Regions from separate parts of the Extibacter sp. GGCC_0201 genome, predicted to be linked through region 4. Evidence: predicted binding sites of a transcription regulator. Region 4 holds the regulator's gene; each other region holds the start of a gene.

The links. The regulator Rex, encoded in region 4, represses fermentation and respiration genes when NADH is low (regulators of the CRP and FNR family bind a similar motif). The targets are predictions, from matches to a motif close to ATTGTTAANTANTTAACAAT.
Region 1: a site for Rex is predicted at 2,265-2,284, ahead of HJV72_RS17695 (phosphoenolpyruvate carboxykinase (ATP)). Genes of this name have one in related genera too.
Region 2: a site for Rex is predicted at 2,293-2,312, ahead of adhE (bifunctional acetaldehyde-CoA/alcohol dehydrogenase). Genes of this name have one in related genera too.
Region 3: a site for Rex is predicted at 1,837-1,856, ahead of allE ((S)-ureidoglycine aminohydrolase). Genes of this name have one in related genera too.

What each region holds. Positions count from the first base shown of each region.
Region 1 is NZ_JABFCH010000036.1:6,120-10,945, forward strand. Features, by position in the region: gene HJV72_RS17680 (Na+/H+ antiporter NhaC family protein) at 1-286, shown strand, start outside; gene thrC (threonine synthase) at 300-1,790, shown strand; gene HJV72_RS17690 (hypothetical protein) at 1,805-2,149, shown strand; gene HJV72_RS17695 (phosphoenolpyruvate carboxykinase (ATP)) at 2,341-4,032, shown strand; RNA gene ssrS (6S RNA) at 4,124-4,305, shown strand; gene HJV72_RS17705 (SpoIID/LytB domain-containing protein) at 4,508-4,826, shown strand, end outside.
Region 2 is NZ_JABFCH010000020.1:21,071-25,896, forward strand. Features, by position in the region: gene HJV72_RS13415 (bL17 family ribosomal protein) at 1-145, shown strand, start outside; gene HJV72_RS13420 (TetR/AcrR family transcriptional regulator) at 340-987, shown strand; gene HJV72_RS13425 (ornithine cyclodeaminase family protein) at 1,065-2,102, shown strand; gene adhE (bifunctional acetaldehyde-CoA/alcohol dehydrogenase) at 2,393-4,826, shown strand, end outside.
Region 3 is NZ_JABFCH010000001.1:91,683-96,508, reverse strand. Features, by position in the region: gene allD (ureidoglycolate dehydrogenase) at 1-869, opposite strand, end outside; gene allE ((S)-ureidoglycine aminohydrolase) at 907-1,695, opposite strand; gene HJV72_RS00440 (alpha/beta hydrolase) at 2,053-2,907, shown strand; gene HJV72_RS00435 (NCS1 family transporter) at 3,060-4,424, opposite strand; gene allB (allantoinase AllB) at 4,453-4,826, opposite strand, start outside.
Region 4 is NZ_JABFCH010000019.1:217-5,042, reverse strand. Features, by position in the region: gene alr (alanine racemase) at 1-605, opposite strand, end outside; gene HJV72_RS12860 (NAD(P)H-hydrate dehydratase) at 606-2,105, opposite strand; gene HJV72_RS12855 (redox-sensing transcriptional repressor Rex) at 2,228-2,878, opposite strand; gene HJV72_RS12850 (ABC-F family ATP-binding cassette domain-containing protein) at 3,033-4,826, shown strand, end outside.

The DNA of each region.
Region 1 (4,826 bases), on a different contig from region 4:
ACTTCTTGTTGACATGTGTACGGCGAACAACACGGTCGCCATCGTCATGGCCGGCCCTATTGCAAAAGACATCAGCGAAGAGTTCGAGATATCACCGAGACGGTCCGCGTCCCTGCTGGATATATTTACGTCTGTAGGGCAGGGGCTGATTCCTTACGGGGCGCAGCTGCTCTCGGCGGCAAGCCTTACGGGGCTGACACCATTTAACATAATGCCATATTTGTTTTATCCGATATTGATGGCAATCAGTGCAATTCTATTTATTGCATTCAGGAAAGCGAATTGAAAGGATGGAAGAGATGAATCTACATTATAAGAGCACAAGAAATTCCAACTTGAAGGCTACAGCATCCGAGGCCGTGCTGAAAGGTCTTGCGCCGGACGGCGGGCTGTTCGTTCCGGAGCGCATCCCAAAGCTGGACATCCCGATGGACAGGCTCAAAAGCATGAGCTATCAGGAGACGGCATATGAGGTGATGAAGCTGTTCCTGACCGATTTCACGGAAGAGGAGCTTAAGACCTGTATCAGCAGGGCATATGACAGCAAGTTCGACACGGAGGAGATTGCTCCGCTTGCAAAAGTGGGTGATACGTATTATCTGGAACTGTTTCACGGCTCTACGATTGCATTCAAGGATATGGCCCTGTCCATACTTCCATACCTTATGACGACATCAGCAAAGAAGAATCATGTGGAGAATGAAATTGTTATACTGGCGGCTACGTCAGGTGATACAGGGAAAGCGGCTATGGCTGGCTTTGCGGATGTGGACGGTACGAGAATCATCGTGTTCTACCCAAAGAACGGCGTGAGCAAGGTCCAGGAGCTTCAGATGGTCACGCAGAAGGGAAATAATGTAGACGTGGTGGCGATACACGGGAACTTTGACCATGCCCAGAGCGGCGTGAAAGCGATGTTTGAAAATGCGGAGCTGGCAGATAAGCTGGCAGATAACGGATACCAGTTCTCATCGGCCAATTCCATCAACATCGGCCGGCTTGTCCCCCAGGTCGTATATTACGTCTATGCATATGCGAAGCTGTTCGGGGAAGAGGAACTGTCCGCGGGCGAGAAGATGAATGTAGTCGTTCCGACCGGCAATTTCGGCAACATACTGGCAGCGTATTATGCGAAGCAGATGGGCGTGCCGATTGGCAGGCTTATCTGCGCTTCAAATGAAAATAAGGTACTGTTCGACTTCTTCCGCACGGGAACGTACGACAGGAACAGGGCATTCGTGCTCACGACATCCCCGTCCATGGATATTCTGATTTCCAGCAACCTGGAGCGCCTCATCTACCTTGTAACCGGTGAGGATTCCGGTCAGACTTCCAGATTCATGGAAGAACTGAGGGACGGTGGAAGTTATGCGCTTACGGAAGAGATGAGGGATAGATTGAAAGATTTTGAGGCCGGATACGCGACAGAAGCACAGACGGCAGATCAGATCAGACGCATCTATGAATCCACCGGATATGTACTGGACACGCATACGGCCGTAGCCTCATATGTATGTGACGAGTACAGGAAGACGTCAGGAGATGGCAGCAAGTGCCTCGTGGTCTCAACGGCCAGCCCTTATAAGTTCGTTAAGAGCGTCATGACATCCATCGACAGCACGTATGAAGCAGAAGAGGATTTCCTCCTGCTGGACAAGCTGGAAGAAGTGTCAGGGGTGGAGATGCCCCGGGCAATTGCAGATATTCTCCATGCAGATGTGCTCCACAGGACGGAGTGTGACGCGGATAAGATGGAAGATACGGTAAAAGAGATATTAAATATACGATAATTGAGGTGTGACAGATGCTGAATGGAATATTTGGAATATTTGGACTTGGATGTGGACTATATTGTCTGTATGCGTACTTTATGATGAAGACGAAGAAGGAGATCAATACGACGATTCTGCTGCCGAAGGATGCGAGATACAAAAAATGCAAGGATGTGGATGCCTACTGCAGAGAGATGTCCCCTCCGCTCCTGACACTCGGGATTATCGTAACCGCATACGGCGGGCTGGACTTATACAATACTTACATGGGCGGCATAGGTGTTTTGTTCCTCATAATGTTCGCGCTCGTCTGGTTGGCGCTCATCTGGTTTTTTGTGGCCGTGCGCAAGTGCAATAAGAAATATTTTGGAGTGTAGAAAGAGAAAATGCAGGATTAGAAATCGAATCCTGCATTTTTTGTAATTATTCATACAATACATACAACAATTATGAGATAAATGAATGATAAAAAACATAAACTTTCGTGAAAACATTGTTAAAGTCTTGACTTTTCTTCTGAAAAATGAGATAATGAATCAAATTTGGAATTTTAAGGAGGAAAAGAGACATGGCAACAAAAGCATATTATCCGATTAGTGAAATTGGTGCCGGGAAAACTGGTTTTTCCAAAACCCGCTCTATCATTGAAGCAGCATTTTATGGAAATAATGTTGTTCCGGTTAACACATTAAAAGAGGCATACAACCTGGCTAAGAACTCACCGGGAACGATTGTTACAGATATGCCCGTATATAGGGGAGAAGAATTTGGTCTTGACAGCGATGCCAGAGTATTGTTATTCAACGACGGCGCAGTGACAGGCCGCTATGCAGGCGCACGACGCATCAAAGGAGAACCAGGAGTAGATGCAGCCAAGCTTGACAAGGTGACGATGGATGCGGTATATGAATCACGCTGGAAGACGATGTACCATGCAACCGTATATGTTGGTCTTGATACAGAATTCATGGTGAAGGCACATCTTCTTATTCCAGAGGGAGAAGAGAACATCATGTACAACTGGATGCTGAACTTCCAGTATATGGCTGACGAATATGTCAAGATGTACAAGAATTCCAAACCGGTAGGCGACGGCAAAGAGCCAGATATCTATATTTTCTCCGACCCGCAGTGGTTTCCACAGGACCGCCCGGATGTTGATTACAGCTGCCTGAGCGATCCTCTTACGCTCTGCTATTTTGATACTGCTGAGAACTGTGCATGTATCCTCGGTATGAGATACTTCGGCGAGCACAAGAAAGGCACGCTTACGATGGCATGGGCGATTGCCAACAGAAATGGCTATGCTTCCTGCCATGGCGGACAGAAAGAGTATACGCTTCCTGACGGTTCCAAATATGTTGCATCTGTATTCGGACTTTCCGGATCAGGCAAGTCTACGCTCACACATGCAAAACACGACGGCAAGTATCCGATTACGGTTCTCCATGACGACGCGTTCATCATCAATACAGACACTTGTGCTTCCGTAGCGTTAGAGCCGACATACTTTGACAAGACGGCGGACTACCCAACGGGCTGCGATGACAACAAGTACTTATTATCTGCCCAGAACTGTTCCGCGACGCTGGATGAGGACGGGAAGATTCAGTTAGTGACGGAAGATATCAGAAACGGCAATGGACGTGCCATCAAGTCTAAATTATGGTCACCAAACCGTGTGGATAAGATAGATGCACCTGTAAATGCTATCTTCTGGATTATGAAAGACCCGACGATTCCGCCGGTAGTCAAGCTGAAAGGTTCCGCGCTTGCATCTGTCATGGGAGCGACGCTTGCGACAAAGACATCTACCGCAGAACGTGTTGCCGCAGGAACGGATCTGAATGCGCTCCGTATCGTTCCTTACGCTAACCCATTCAGAACATATCCTCTTGTCAATGACTACGAGAAGTTCAAAAAGCTTGTAGAAGAGAAGGACGTAGACTGCTATATCGTCAACACCGGCGATTTTATGGGCAAGAAGGTTCAGCCGAAAGATACGCTCGGCATCCTGGAAGCAATCGTGGAGAGAAAAGCTGACTTCAAGCAGTGGGGACCATTTGAAGATATCGAAATCATGGAGTGGGAAGGATTTGTTCCTAACCTGGATGACGCAGACTATAAAGCGCAGCTCAAGAATGCAATGATGAACCGTGTCAACGCAGTAGAGAAGTTCGCTACCGCAAAAGACGGTTATGATAAGCTGCCGGATGAGGCGCTCGCTGCACTCAACAAACTGGTAGAAGAATTAGCATAATCAGCTTAATAAAGCTGTAAAAATGTGCCAGCTGTCACAGCCGGCACATTTTTGTTGAAAAACGAGAGATAATAGAGTATAATGATTTTAGGAAAACCTGGGATGCACGACAACTCCTGTTATTTTGAACCTACAAAACTTTAAACGGGACTCTTATATCTCTGTAATATGTCAGGCCCCCGATTTCGCAGGGGAAGGCAGAAAAGCAGATGCGGACACCCACCTGGCTGCGGCTAGGAGTCAAAATACAGGAACCGGCATTTTGGGGATCTTACTAAAGATAAAGGGCAGTCGTATATCATACGGCTGTCTTTTTATAATATCATAGGAAACTTCGTTCCCTATGATACAAAAACCCTCCGGGAGGATGCGCACTCGGTTTCATATTTCAGAAGATGATTTTTATGGCATTCCGGTCTATTTTATGGATGCTGACATAAATATAGAAAAAACCGGTGGACAAGAGGTACATAGTGTGAGACGAAGAAAAAAAGAAAAATATCTATATTATGGGATGGCGATTCTCGTCACCCTGTTTATCATAGTCGGCCTTGTGTCGGCACTTAAGGGCACGGGCAGGATAAAAGGACTGGGCAGGACGGGAACAGAAAAAGGGACCGGCGAAGCAGAAGGCGGACCGGAGGAAAAGAACACAGCTATAGACAACCCGGATATCCGTGTCCTCATCATGGACAACGGATACAGCAACATCGTACATCCAAGTGTCACCATATCGTCCGAAAAAGGGCTGACGCTCACATGCGGGGAAGAAAAAGAAGACTGGGACAAATCAG
Region 2 (4,826 bases), on a different contig from region 4:
TACGAAAGAAGTCGACCTTGTCGCTAAGATGTTTGATGAGATTGCACCGAAATATGTTGGACGTAACGGCGGTTACACGAGAATCGTCAAGATTGGACAGCGTAAAGGTGATGCGGCTATGGAAGTTCTTCTTGAGCTTGTATAATAGAATAGCTTAATAGATGTACGAAAACGGGGTCAGGCCCCTATGGATATTCCATAGGGGCCTGACCCCGTTTTCAATATCTGGCATAACGTGGCGAATGACAGAAGATAGACAAAGTAATTTGGGGCATATATCTTGACTTCATGAATGTGTAAGCCTATAATGGAGCCAACATAATTGATTGCGGAGCGGGTATGAAAGAGAATATTTCCAGAGAACAGTTTATTAAGGCTACATATGAGGTTCTTTCGAAGGAAGGGATCCAGGCATTGAGCATCCGGCGTCTGGGAAAGATGATGGACTGCAATCCTGCCAACATCTATCGGTATTTTACGGGGCTTGACGAGCTTGTGCTGTATGCGTCACTTCAGTTCTTAAGCGGATACCTCAGGGAAGTTGCAGGGTGCTTTGACCGGATAGAAGACAGCCTGAAGCTGCATTTTGCGGTGTGGAGGTGCTTTGCCGAATCTTCCTTTGAAAAGCCTGAGATATTTGACAATCTGTTTTTTGGTAAATACAGCGGCAGGCTGGATCAGATAATGAGGGAATATTATGAGATATTCCCAGAAGAGATAGGCATGATTGAAAAGGGGAAGGAGGCTATATTTGTTAATGGTGATTTCAGCCACCGGGATTACCTGATGATTGAGAACTGCGTCAGGGATCATAGGTTGAGTGCCGAAGACGCCAGGCTGTTGAACAGCGCGAGCATCCATCTGTATAAAGGTTATCTGAAGGATTTGCTGGACGCCAGACAGCAGGGGCAGGAACCAGATGCCGCAGGAAAGGCTGAGGAGTTTATGAAATGTCTGGAAGAGATTGTTTTCCGGTTTGTAAAGTAATCATTCTGCCCAAAATTAATCGCGATTAATAATTGGTATGACACTGTTCACTGAAAACTTGTAAAGGAGGAACTACTATGAACCTGGATGAAATGCTGAAGAAGGAAAAGGACAAAATCGAATCGAAAATCAAGATAGGAAGCGAGATTCTCTATCTGACGAAGGACCAGTGCATCGAGGCAGGCCCGGATGTGAAGCAGACGCTCGAAATTATAGAAAAGACGCTGGATGCCCACGGCAGGAAAGAGTATGAGATGCCGGCAAAGATTGGAATCCACCCGTATGATGACGTGTTCTATCATGCAATGCCTGCCTATGTACCGGGACAGATGGCGTGTGGAGAGAAATGGATAGAGTGTTATCCTAGGAATCCGAAAGAATATGGGCTCCCACAGACATCAGGGCTTATGATTCTCAATGAAATACTGACAGGGTTCCCGATGGTCATCATGGACGGGGCATGGCTCACAGCGATGCGTACTCCGGCAGTTACTTCGATTGCTGCTGCGGCACTCCACCCCGATGCTGAGACGTTCGGCATGTTCGGGTGTGGCGTTCAGGGAATCGGACATGTGAGATATATCGTCCATAAGCTGAAAAACTTGAAAAAAATATATGTCTATGACGTGAGACGAGAGACTATGGAGCGGCTCGTAGAACAGGTAAAGGATGAAGTAGACGGAATCGAGCTGATCATGGCAGCATCACCCAAGGATGTGGCAGAAAACTGTGATGTCATGAGTTCTGCGACTATCATCACAAGAGAGAATATGGCCGTCGTGAAGAAGGAGTGGGTACATGCAGGACAGACAATCCTGCCGTGTGACCTGAATACGTTCTGGGAGGCGGATATCCAGAGGAATGCCGACAAGTATATCGTTGACAGCCGGGATGAGCATGTGCTGTTTGACAGCATGGGATATTTTCCGGACGGGCTGCCTGAGATATATGCGGAGACAGGAGAGATTGTGGCTGGTATCAAAGAAGGCAGAGAACGGAAGGATGAACTGATCGTATGCTCTAACATAGGCATGTCTGTCTGTGACGTGGCCATGGCGAAGTATATCTTTGACTCAGCACTGGAGAGGAACCTGGGCACGGTATTGAAGCTGTAGAAACAGTTAACTGTCCTGCCGCAATAGTCAAGATTACAATGTAATATACGTATGGTACGGAGAACCGGGTGGATGGCTTAGCCGGGCTTATATGCCCACACTCGGTTCTTCTGTCGCGACCGGCGCTGGCACGACATACTTTCACTTGTGGTCGTGCAGCTTTTTTTTGGCCGACGGGGTTACAAAAAATATTGTTAAAAAAATATCAAAAAAGTATTGACAAATATTTAACGAGGTACTATACTAAGCCCTGAAGAAAGATAAACACTATTACGGGAGGAACATAAAAAATGGCGAAGAAAAAGGAAGCAATACCAGCAGTTGTCGACAGCGTAGAGACTCTCGAAGCTAAAATGAAAGCGATGAGAGATGCTCAGAAAGTATTTGCTACATACACACAAGAACAGGTTGATAAGATATTCTATGAGGCAGCACTTGCGGCCAACAAGATGCGAATTCCGCTGGCCAAGCAGGCAGTCGAAGAGACAGGGCGCGGTATCGTGGAGGATAAGGTCATCAAGAACCATTATGCTGCAGAGTATATCTATAATGCATATAAGAACACGAAGACATGCGGGGTAATCGAAGAAGATGCCGCTTTTGGAATCAAGAAGATTGCAGAACCGATTGGCCTTGTAGCAGCGGTCATCCCGACGACGAACCCTACGTCTACGGCGATATTTAAGACGCTTATCTGCCTGAAGACGAGAAATGCAATCATCATCAGCCCTCATCCATCTGCCAAGTCTTGTACAATTGCGGCGGCCAAGGTCGTGCTGGACGCGGCAGTAAAGGCAGGTGCTCCGGAAGGTATTATCGGCTGGATTGATGTTCCGTCTCTTGAACTTACGAATATGGTTATGAAAGATGCAGATATTACGCTTGCTACAGGGGGCCCGGGCATGGTAAAGGCGGCCTACTCTTCCGGAAAACCGGCGCTTGGCGTGGGTGCCGGCAATACTCCTGTTATAATAGATGACACGGCGGATATCAAGATGGCAGTAAGTTCTATTATCCATTCCAAGACATTTGACAATGGTATGATATGTGCTTCGGAACAGACCGTTACGGTTCTTGACAGCATATATGATGAGGTGAAGAAAGAGTTCGCCTATAGAGGGTGCTATTTCCTGAAGAAGGGCGAGGAGCTCGACAAGGTGCGTAAGACGATTATTATAAACGGCGCCCTCAACAACAAGATTCCCGGAAAGTCTGCCTATGAGATTGCTAAGCTCGCCGGTGTTGAAGTTCCGGAGGATACGAAGATTCTGATAGGCGAAGTCGAATCTGTGGATATCTCAGAAGAATTTGCCCATGAAAAGCTCTCACCGGTACTGGGAATGTACAGGGCGAAGACATATGATGAAGCGCTTGCAAAGGCAGAGCAGCTCGTAGCTGACGGCGGATACGGACATACGGCATCCCTGTACGTACATCCGGCGGAGCAGGAAAAGATTGCAAAACACGCGGCAGCTATGAAGACATGCCGAATACTTATCAACACACCTTCATCCCATGGCGGAATCGGTGACTTATATAACTTCAAGCTTGCTCCGTCTCTGACTCTTGGATGCGGTTCCTGGGGAGGCAACTCCGTATCAGAAAACGTTGGAGTAAAGCATTTGATTAACATCAAGACGGTTGCTGAGAGGAGAGAAAACATGCTTTGGTTTAGAACGCCTGAGAAGGTATACTTTAAGAAAGGCTGCATGCCTGTAGCACTTGATGAACTTGGAACAGTTATGAAGAAGAAAAAAGCATTTATCGTAACGGATTCCTTCTTATATAAGAACGGCTATGTTGCCCCGATTGAAGAGAAGTTAGACGAGATGGGCATCCAGCATACATGCTTCTATGAAGTGGCGCCAGACCCGACGCTGCAGTGTGCACAGAAGGGTACCGATCAGATGAAGCAGTTTGAGCCTGACACGATTATCGCTCTTGGCGGAGGTTCTGCCATGGACGCAGCCAAGATCATGTGGGTGATGTACGAGCATCCGGAAGCTGACTTTGAAGACATGGCAATGGACTTCATGGATATACGCAAGAGGGTGTACACTTTCCCGAAAATGGGTGAAAAGGCATACTTTGTGGCGATTCCGACCTCTTCAGGAACAGGTTCCGAGGTGACGCCGTTTGCAATCATCACAGATGCAGACACAGGCGTCAAATGGCCGATAGCTGATTACGAGCTGCTTCCGAATATGGCTATCGTCGATGTAGACAATATGATGACACAGCCAAAAGGACTTACAAGCGCTTCTGGCATCGATGTCATGACTCATGCGATAGAAGCATATGTATCAATCATGGCTACAGACTATACAGACGGGCTTGCGATGAAAGCAGTGAAGAATGTATTTGAGTATCTGCCTTCTGCATACGAAAATGGGGCAAATGATCCGAAAGCGCGTGAGATGATGGCTAACGCCTCCTGTATGGCAGGCATGGCATTCGCCAATGCGTTCCTCGGGCTCAACCACTCCATGGCACACAAACTGGGCGCGTTCCATCATCTGCCGCACGGTGTAGCCAATGCAGTCGTCCTCACAGAGGTTATCAGATATAATGCGGCAGAAGTGCCGACTAAGATGGGGACATTCTCACAGTATGAGTATCCACATGCGCTTGCAAGATACGCAGAACTGGGACGCTTCGCAGGTTGCCAGGGCAAGGATGATCAGGAAGTGCTCGACAGCTTCATAGCTAAGCTGGAAGATCTGA
Region 3 (4,826 bases), on a different contig from region 4:
AGCTCATCGAGCACCTGGGACATAGACTTCTTAAACGCATCCAGACCGACGAACCTTGACGGATCCATGACGATGAACATCTGTCCCAGATCTCTTCCCTTGGAAAGGTCATGGTACATGGAACTTACATGTTTACCGAACGGAACGCCGAGCAATACTCCTGCAAATACGTCTACCATCATCATAAGCCCGTATCCTTTTGCGCCGGCAATCGGAAGCAGCGCGTTGACAAGTCTTGAATCTGTCACAGGCTGCCCTTTTTCATCCACCGCCCAGGAATCCGGTATCGCCTCATGTCTGGAACGCTTATCCAAAATCTTGCCCCACGCCTGGACCGTCGTCGCCATATCGAATACGACCGTCCTGTCGTCAGCCGTAGGCGCCGCGAACGAGATAGGGTTCGTGCCATAGTAAGGCTCCGTTCCTCCAAACGGCACTGCCATCGGGTCAGACTGGCAGAACGCGATTGCCACAAGATCTTGCTTTGCAGCCATCTCCGTATAATATCCGATGGAACCGCTGTGTGATATGTTGCGGATACCTGTCACGGCGATGCCTGACTTTTTAGCCATCTCTATCGTCTTTTCCATCGCAAGGGTGGAAGCCACATAGCCACAGCCGTTATCCCCTTCATATATCGCAGAGCACGGTCCCGTCTCTTTCCATTCAAACGCGGGGTCTGTCGTAATACCGCCTTTGGCGATTCGCTCGCTGTAATACTCCACCCGGACAGCGCCATGGGAATGGTATCCCCTTTCATCCGACCACGTGAGTATCTCCGCCGTCATATCGGCATGTTCTTCACTTAAGCCCGCTTTTATCAGCTTATTTTTCATCAGGTTTTTTAATTCATCCCGAGATAGTTTCATATTTTCTGCTCCTCTTTGCTATTTTTCTTTCCCCGGTTTATAATACCACGTCTCTGTTACAGTCTTTGGAGTAGATGTAAGCGAAGTCTTCCTCGCGGCCTACTGCGTAACAAGCCTGTGGGCAGTACGCATCCAGGAACATATAGTCGCCTGCTTTGACCGGGACCCATTCGTCATCTACACGATACATGCCCTTGCCCTGCAGGAAATACATTCCGTGCTCCTGTACATGCGTCTCGATATAGCCATGTGACGCGCCAAGCTTAAATTTGAGGATGTGCATGTTCATATCAAATCCAAAGTCGCCTGCAGCCGGAAGGAAATCTTTGATATGGCAGTTCTCCATCCCCTCATATTCAATCCATGGCAGATCGTTCGCATTGCCTACAACCGTGTATGCACTGTAGCCTTCCACTCTTTCGTATCTGCGTTTGTATACAAAAAGCTTAGCCTCTTCTTTGCCCTTGTTCTCAAAAGATACTACGTTGCTTTCCGGTGAGAAGATATATCCGCCTTCTGTGAGCACTTCTTCTTTATCCGCATTTTTAACCGTAACTTCGCCTGATATCACATACAGGAATGTCTCCAGCCCTTCTCCGCCGATTCCGCTGTTCTTGCCGCCTTCCCTTGCCGTTACGAGATAATCGGCAAAAGACGCTCCCATCGCCGGCGAGCCAAGGATTGTCACGTCACAGTTCTCGTAGCCCGGAATGCTGTTCTTCACAAGTCCGTCTGGCTCGAGAAGCACATAATTCTCTTTCTTGATTACGGAACGTGTCATCAAAAGCTCCTCGCGGTACCCTACCTGATCGTTTAAATAACTCATTTTTAATTCCTCTCTTTCTTTACTTATAATTTACTCTAGTGGTCAACCAGTTTTTATACCATAATTATGACAACTGCCATACGATTTTTCAATGATTATTATTGAGAAAACCGAACAGAATTTTTATCAACTTTATACCCCATTGTCATTTTTTTCACATGTCTGCCCATATCGGTTTTATGTTATAATATCTTTATTGCAGCGACTGCCGGCATGCCTTTTTTACCAGGATATCATTTTGTAGATATTTATCCGCAGCAGACAAAAATATATGCACCTCGCTGCACGTTATTTATGTTATCTATATGCTTTATCCATATGGCCCGCTAAAATGGGGATTGAAAGGAGACTTACAATATGCTAGAGAAGAAAGTTATAGAAATAAGCAATACATTATACCAGAAACATGCCACCATATATGCAGACAGCGGTGCCGCACCCAGAGCCTGTATCCTGTATTTCCACGGAGGCGGCCTTCTGTACGGGGAAAGGGATGACCTTCCCAGGCTCCATATCGACACGCTGACAGGCGCAGGATATATCATCATCTCATATGACTATCCCCTTGCGCCGGCGGCAAAGCTGAATACGATACTGGATGACGTCTCTTCTTCCATCTCACACTATGTGGAATACTCTGATATGTACTGTGGCTGTGAGCTTCCTTTCTTCCTCTGGGGGCGTTCCGCTGGCGCATATCTCTGTCTTCTGGCCGCCGCTCAGGGTGACCTCCCCACCGCCCCGAAGGGTATCCTTTCCTACTACGGATACGGCTTTCTCTGCGACGGCTGGTTCGAGACCCCGAGCAGCTTCTATTGCTCTCTCCCTCCGGTGGAAGCCTCCTGTCTGGACAGCGCCGGTACAGAGCTTCGGTCTTCTGGAAGTCTGGACACACATTACAGCATCTATGTCTATGCAAGGCAGACCGGGCGGTGGCGGTCGCTGCTGTACGAAGGGCGCGAGAAATACTTCTATCTGGACTATACCCTGCGTACATGCACCTCTCTGCCATGTCCGCTGTTCTGTGCACACAGCACGAACGATCCGGATGTACCGTACGAAGAATTCCTGGCGCTAACAGGCCGCTATGCCGCAAAACAGTTTATCGCAGCAGGCAGCACCCACGATTTCGACCGGGTCGAGGAGGACCCGTTTACGGGAAGCCTTCTCGAAGAGACGCTGAAGTTCCTCGACGAAGCCAGAAGGATGTAAAGCGGAAGCAGGCGCGAGGGTGTTATCTCACATAACATCCTCGCGCCTGCTTCCGGCTCTTCTTGCAGCTACGGATACCCGGCGAACGGAGCGCTTTGACACGACCATATACATCCGTTCCCTTCTCCGTACGCTGCCATTAAATTCTTAACTTATTCCCCGAATATTGTCCCTTTGCGGAATGGTGCCGAGCTCTTCATCGTCTTCATCAGGAAGTAGTAGACAAGCCCTGTCGGTATGAGGCTTATGTACCATGACAGTTCCACGATGAGCAGGGAGCAGAGGGAGCCCACGACTATCGCGATGATGGCCGCCCAGTTGACGCCTTTGTATATGCCCTGCTTGTCATACATGTTGTTGATATCCAGCTTCTTCTTGCGGAGGATATAGTAGTCTACCGCCATGACCGCGAAGATTGGTCCGAGGAACGCGGAGTAGAACTGGGTAAACAGGCTAAGCCCTGCCGCCGACTGATCGGTAACCAGCTTCCATGGCATGCAGCACGCAGAGAGGATACCGACGACGACTGTGGCGTGCGACCATTTCATGTGGAAGGATTCCATCAATACGTAAGACGGCGGCACGATATTGTTCAGTACGTTCGTCGTCACCTGGGCAAATGCGATGAACAGTAGCGTCACGATCGTAAGGAACTTGCTGCCCATCGTCGTAGAGAACACGACGACCGGATCGCTGTTTCCTGTCGCTGCCGTAACAAGCAGCCCTATGAGCCCCATGAACAGCGTTACCGGCAGGATAGCCACCGTGTATATGCTTGCGGTGCGGACAGACTTTACATTTTCCTTCAGGTTACGTGAATAGTCTGATGCGTTGATAATCATGGTCGAATAGATGCCAAGGAAGGATGTGGTCGCTGCCCAGAACGGCATGCCCCACGTTCCCTTTATTCCTGAGAACACGTCATCGATCTCTGTGGCAAACTGCGTCTTCACCACGTACAGCATGTAAGCCAGGATTGCAATGATAAAGACACAGGATATGTTCTCAAGCCATTTGATACCCTCAAAACCTTTGATTGCGAGCGCTACCTGCAGGAGCGTAAACAATGCATAGACGACCGGCAGATTGTCAAATCCGAACAAGATCTTGAAACAGCTGTTGATGGCACCGGCTCCTACCCAGCTCTGGAATCCGAACCAGATAATCGCAGGCACGCCTCTGAGCAGTCCAGGTATCTTGACGCCAGCTGTTCCAAAGCTGCTTCTGAGCTGTACCGTATAAGGTATCCCATACTTATGTCCGCAGTTGCCGATTACAACGAGTGCAATGGCGATGACGAGGCATCCTATGATCATGGCGAGAATCGCCTGCCCTACTGTCAGTACCCCAATCAGTCCCGCACCCATGGAGAACGTACCGATAGATACGCACCCTCCCATAAAGCTTGCCGCATAGGATAATGATCCCATGATACGTTTCTTGGTCGGCTGAAGATCCGGATCCACATTCTTGACGAGTTCCGGGTTCAGATTCATATTTTCAACGATATTACTCATCTTCTCTCTCCTTTCGATATGCACAGGCTTAGCTTAATCGTCTGATTAATTCGCCCACGCCTTTTTCTGCTGTAATCTTTCCATCTTCGGCAACGACATTCCCGCGGATGACCGTACATACCGGCTGTCCCTTGCCCTTCATGCCGACAAATGCAGATATTTTATTAACATACAGGAGAGAATCACTTGTTATCTCCCATTCCTTCTGCGGGTCGACGATTACCAGGTCCGCGTCAAATCCCGGCTTGATATCTCCCTTTCTGCCGTAGATTCCGAACGCCCTGGCCGGAAGCTTTGCCATAGAATTAGCAAGCACGGCAGGGCTTACGCCCCTCTTAACGCACCCTTCGTTGAACGCCACCTGGAAACCGCTCTGGATTCCGCTGATGCCTCCCCATACGT
Region 4 (4,826 bases):
TACTGGAATGTTACCCCTCTTTGTGCAAGGGTCTCTTTCATCCATACGTAGTTTTTAATCTGTTTTTCGGTAAAAGACTTATCTATCTCATCTGCTTTCGCAAAATGTGTGTACATTCCTTCCAAAGCCAGGTTCGGCATCTTGCTTATACGCTCGATTATTTCCGCCGTCTCTTCTTCAATCATAAATCCAAGTCTTGACATCCCTGTATCCAGCTTAATATGAATATATGCCTGTTTTCCCATTTTGACCGCAAGTTCAGATACCTCACGGGCCATTTCTTCCGTATACAATGTCATGCGGATGTCGTGTTTTATCATTTCCTCCCGTTGATCCGGAAAGATGCAGCCCAGTACGAGCAATGGCTTTTCAATTCCTGCGCGGCGCAGTACTAAAGCTTCGTCAAGCGTCGCGACCGCGAATCCCCACATATACTCTTTCGGAGAGAGCATTTTTGCTATCTGCACCGCTCCGTGTCCATAGCCGTCCGTCTTCACGACACCGAGCATCTTAACCCCTTCTCTGACATTTCGTCTCATCATCTCTATATTATATTCCACCGCATCCAGGTCTATCCTGGCACACACTCTGTTATATGCTTTCATCTATCTGTCCTCCTGTTCTTTCATTGCCCGGCCGGCATACTCGATCAGATCAGATGCCATGACGCTGTAGCATCCTTTATCCAGACATGCAAGTTCCCCTGCCCGGCCGTGCAGATACGTTCCAAGCTCCGCTGCTTCTCTGAGTCCCAGCCCCTGTGACAGCAGGCCTGCTATCACACCTGCGAGCACATCGCCGGAGCCTGCCTTCGCCATGGATGCATTGCCTGACAGGTTCACGTACGGCTGCCTGCCCGCCGACATGGTGACTGTCCGTGCGTCTTTCAGCACGCAGGTGACGCTGTACTCTTCTGCAAAGTCCCGCAGAATCTGCATTCTCTGTGATCTGAGCTCCGGGATGTCCTTCCCTGTCATACGGGACATTTCTTTCATATGCGGCGTAAAGATAAAGTTCTCATGGCGCAGCCGGTCAAGATATTTCTTGTGGTCTGCAATCAGATTCAGCCCGTCTGCATCTATCACGCATGGCACTTCTACATTTTCCATCACTGTCCTGAGTATCTTCCTCGACTTGTCACTCGTCCCGATTCCAGAACCTACGCTCACTACATCTGCCCGGTTCAGCAGCTTGAGCAGTTCGACTTCATCGTAAAAGTCATATGTCTTGATAACCGCTTCCGGCAGAAGCGTCTGCAGTATGACGCGGTTATCCTCCGACGTATATATCTGTACCAGTCCGGCTCCCACTGTATAGGCCGCCTTGGCGTTCAGGAAAGCGGCCCCGGACATGCCCTTGCTCCCTGCGATGATCAGCACCTTCCCATATGTCCCCTTGTTGGAATCGGCCCTGCGCTTAGGAAGGAGGCGCTTGTAATCGCTTTCTTCATATGTAAAGGCCGTACCGCTCTCTTTTTTGACCTCTGATGCATCTATACCGATATCTGCAGTCACTACTTGCCCCGCGTATTCCTTTCCCGGATATAATTCAAGTCCAAGCTTCCTCTCCTGGAACGTCACTGTAGCGTCGGCCCTAAAAGCCGTCCCCATGACAGAGCCGTTGTCCGCACACACGCCGGACGGAATGTCTACCGCCAGCCGGTATCCCTCTGAGCGGTTCATGGCTTCAACAAGTTCCCTGTACCTCCCTTCGAGAGTACGGTTTAGTCCGACGCCAAACAATGCGTCCACGATGATGCTGTACCGGCCTTCTGCATAATCTGTGGCAATCTCAGTTCCCGTCTGCCGCAGACGCTTTATCTGTTCCTTCGTCTCCCGGGAACACTGTCCTTCGTCCCCTGCGAGGACAGCTGTGACCGTATGCCCTTTTTCCGTAAGCATCCTTGCGATAGCAAAGCCGTCTCCTCCGTTATTGCCGGTTCCGCATACGACACATGCCTCCGACAGGTCCAACCTGCTGTCTTCCATGTAGGCCACGCATGCCGCCGCGGCACGTTCCATCAGATCTGATGGAGGAATCTGAAGCTGCTCAATCGTATATTGATCTGCGCGCTTCATCTGGGATGCATTCAGCAGATATTTCATACCTCTCACCTCCTGTTATTTTGCCGGTCTTTTCTAGCCTGCGAAAAGTTCCGGTATATAAAAGAACGTGTAAAGACAAGCCTGTTCTGCACATGCCCATCATTACACGTTTTTATACTTCTTTATTTTTTATCGCTATGTTCTTCGTTATAACGGCCTATGTTATAGGAGAGCCTCATAAGACTCTCGATAAGGTGAACATTTTCGACGATAATATGGTCCGGCAGGTTCAGATCCGTATGTGCAAAATTCCAGATTGCCCTTACCCCATTATCTACCAGGAGATTCGCGACTTCAATCGCCTTGTCTTTCGGGATGGTCAATACGGCAATCTCGACATTGTTATTCTGGACAAAATCTTTCAGCTCATCCATCATACGAATCGGCACGCCTCTGATTGATACTCCGTTTAACCTGGGATTCACATCAAAGATTCCTTTTAAGATAAAGCCCCGTTTTTCGAATGCAGCGTAATTCGCAAGCGCCTGTCCCAGATTACCGGCTCCGATGATGACGATATTGTGATTTTCTTCCAGGCCGAGAATCTTGCCGATTTCTGTATATAGATACTTTACATTATAGCCATATCCCTGTTGTCCGAACCCGCCAAAATTGTTGAGGTCCTGACGAATCTGGGATGCTGTAACTTTCATTCTCTTGCTCAAATCATTGGATGATATTCTTTCAACTCCGTTTTCCAGCAGTTCCCCCAAATATCTGTAATATCTTGGCAGCCTCCGAATCACTGCCTGAGAGATTTCTCTTTCTTCCACTAGCCCACTCACCTTCCTGTTACGTTCTAAAAAATATTATATAGAATTGTCACTTCAAAGTCAAACTTTTAGTTGTATTTTGTCCTATTTTCGATATAATGAATGTTAGCAGAGCCTGCTTTTAAAGCAATGCAGGACGATGCAGGAGGACGTTATGATACTAGCATGCCATGGAATGAATAAAGCATTTGGAGAAGATGTCATCGTAAAAGACGCTTCTTTTCATATAGAGGACTATGAAAAAGCCGCCCTCGTGGGACCGAACGGCGCAGGGAAATCCACCATACTGAAGATGATAGTGGGGGAACTTCCGGCGGATTCCGGGGACGTCATCCTCACGAAAGGCAGGACGATCGGCTATCTCGCGCAGCATCAGGATATGTCGGGCGGCAGCACTATCTACGAAGAAGTAAAGACAGCCAAGGCGGACGTCATAGAGACGGAACGCCAGATACGCGCGATAGAGCTGGAATTGAAGCATCTCGAAGGAGATGCTTTAAAAGCGCGCCTGGATACATATAACCGTCTCACCGCCGTCTTCGAGCGCGCCAACGGCTATGCCTACGAAAGCGAGATAACCGGGGTCCTCAAAGGGCTTGGATTTGACGAGACGGATTTTGCAAAAAAGGTCGACACACTATCCGGAGGGCAGAAAACGAGGGTTTCTCTTGGCAAGCTCCTGCTGACGAAGCCCGACATCCTTCTTCTGGATGAGCCTACCAATCATCTTGACCTCAATTCCATCGCGTGGCTGGAAACATATCTTTTAAACTACCAGGGTGCGGTACTCATCGTCTCCCATGACCGGTATTTCCTGAACAGGGTCGTCACGAAGGTCCTTGAGATTGAACTGGGGACGTTGTCCGTCTTCCTTGGCAATTACAGCCAGTATGCCGAAAAGAAGAAGATGATTCGTGACGCGAAGCTGAAAGAGTACCTGAACCAGCAGCAGGAAATCAAGCACCAGGAGGCGGTCATCGAGAAGCTGCGCTCTTTCAACCGGGAAAAATCCATCAAACGGGCAGAAAGCAGGGAAAAGATGCTTGCCAAGATGCAGCCGGCGGAAAAGCCTCAGGAGGCCGTCACAGAGATACATCTTTCCCTCGAGCCTTCCTGCGTGAGCGGAAATGACGTGCTGAGCGTTGAGCATCTGAGCAAATCTTTCCCTCCCCAGCACCTTTTTTCCGACATAAGCTTTGATATCAAGCGCGGGGAGCATGTCGCTGTCATAGGTGATAATGGTACAGGCAAGACGACGCTGCTTAAGATACTTAACAACGTAATTGGCGCGGACAGCGGAACCTTTACGCTTGGAACGAATGTACAGATTGGCTATTATGACCAGGAGCACCATGTGCTTCATATGGAGAAGACCATTTTTGCTGAGATCTCCGACGATTATCCGAAACTCACCAATACGCAGATACGCAATATGCTGGCAGCATTCCTGTTCACAGGTGACGACGTGTTCAAGCTGATCGGCGACCTGAGCGGCGGTGAGAGGGGGCGCGTATCGCTTGCCAAGCTCATGCTCTCGGAAGCGAATTTCCTCATCCTTGACGAGCCGACCAACCATCTGGACATCACTTCCAAGGAAATCCTGGAAAAGGCTCTGAACGATTACACCGGCACTGTGCTGTATGTGTCACACGACCGTTACTTCATCAACGAGACTGCCACCAGGATTCTGGATCTGGTCAACCAGACTTTCGTCAACTATATAGGCAATTATGATTATTATCTGGAGAAGAAAGAGGAACTGACCGCGGTATATGCAAGAACCGGGCAGTCGGATGATCCATCGGCAGCACCGGAAGAGGTGTCCGAATCTAAACTGAGCTGGCAGGAGCAGAAAGAAGCCCAGGCAAAAGAGCGCAAACGCCAGAATGACCTCAAGAAGACCGAGGAACGCATCAGCAGTCTGGAAGGACGGGACGCCGAGATAGAC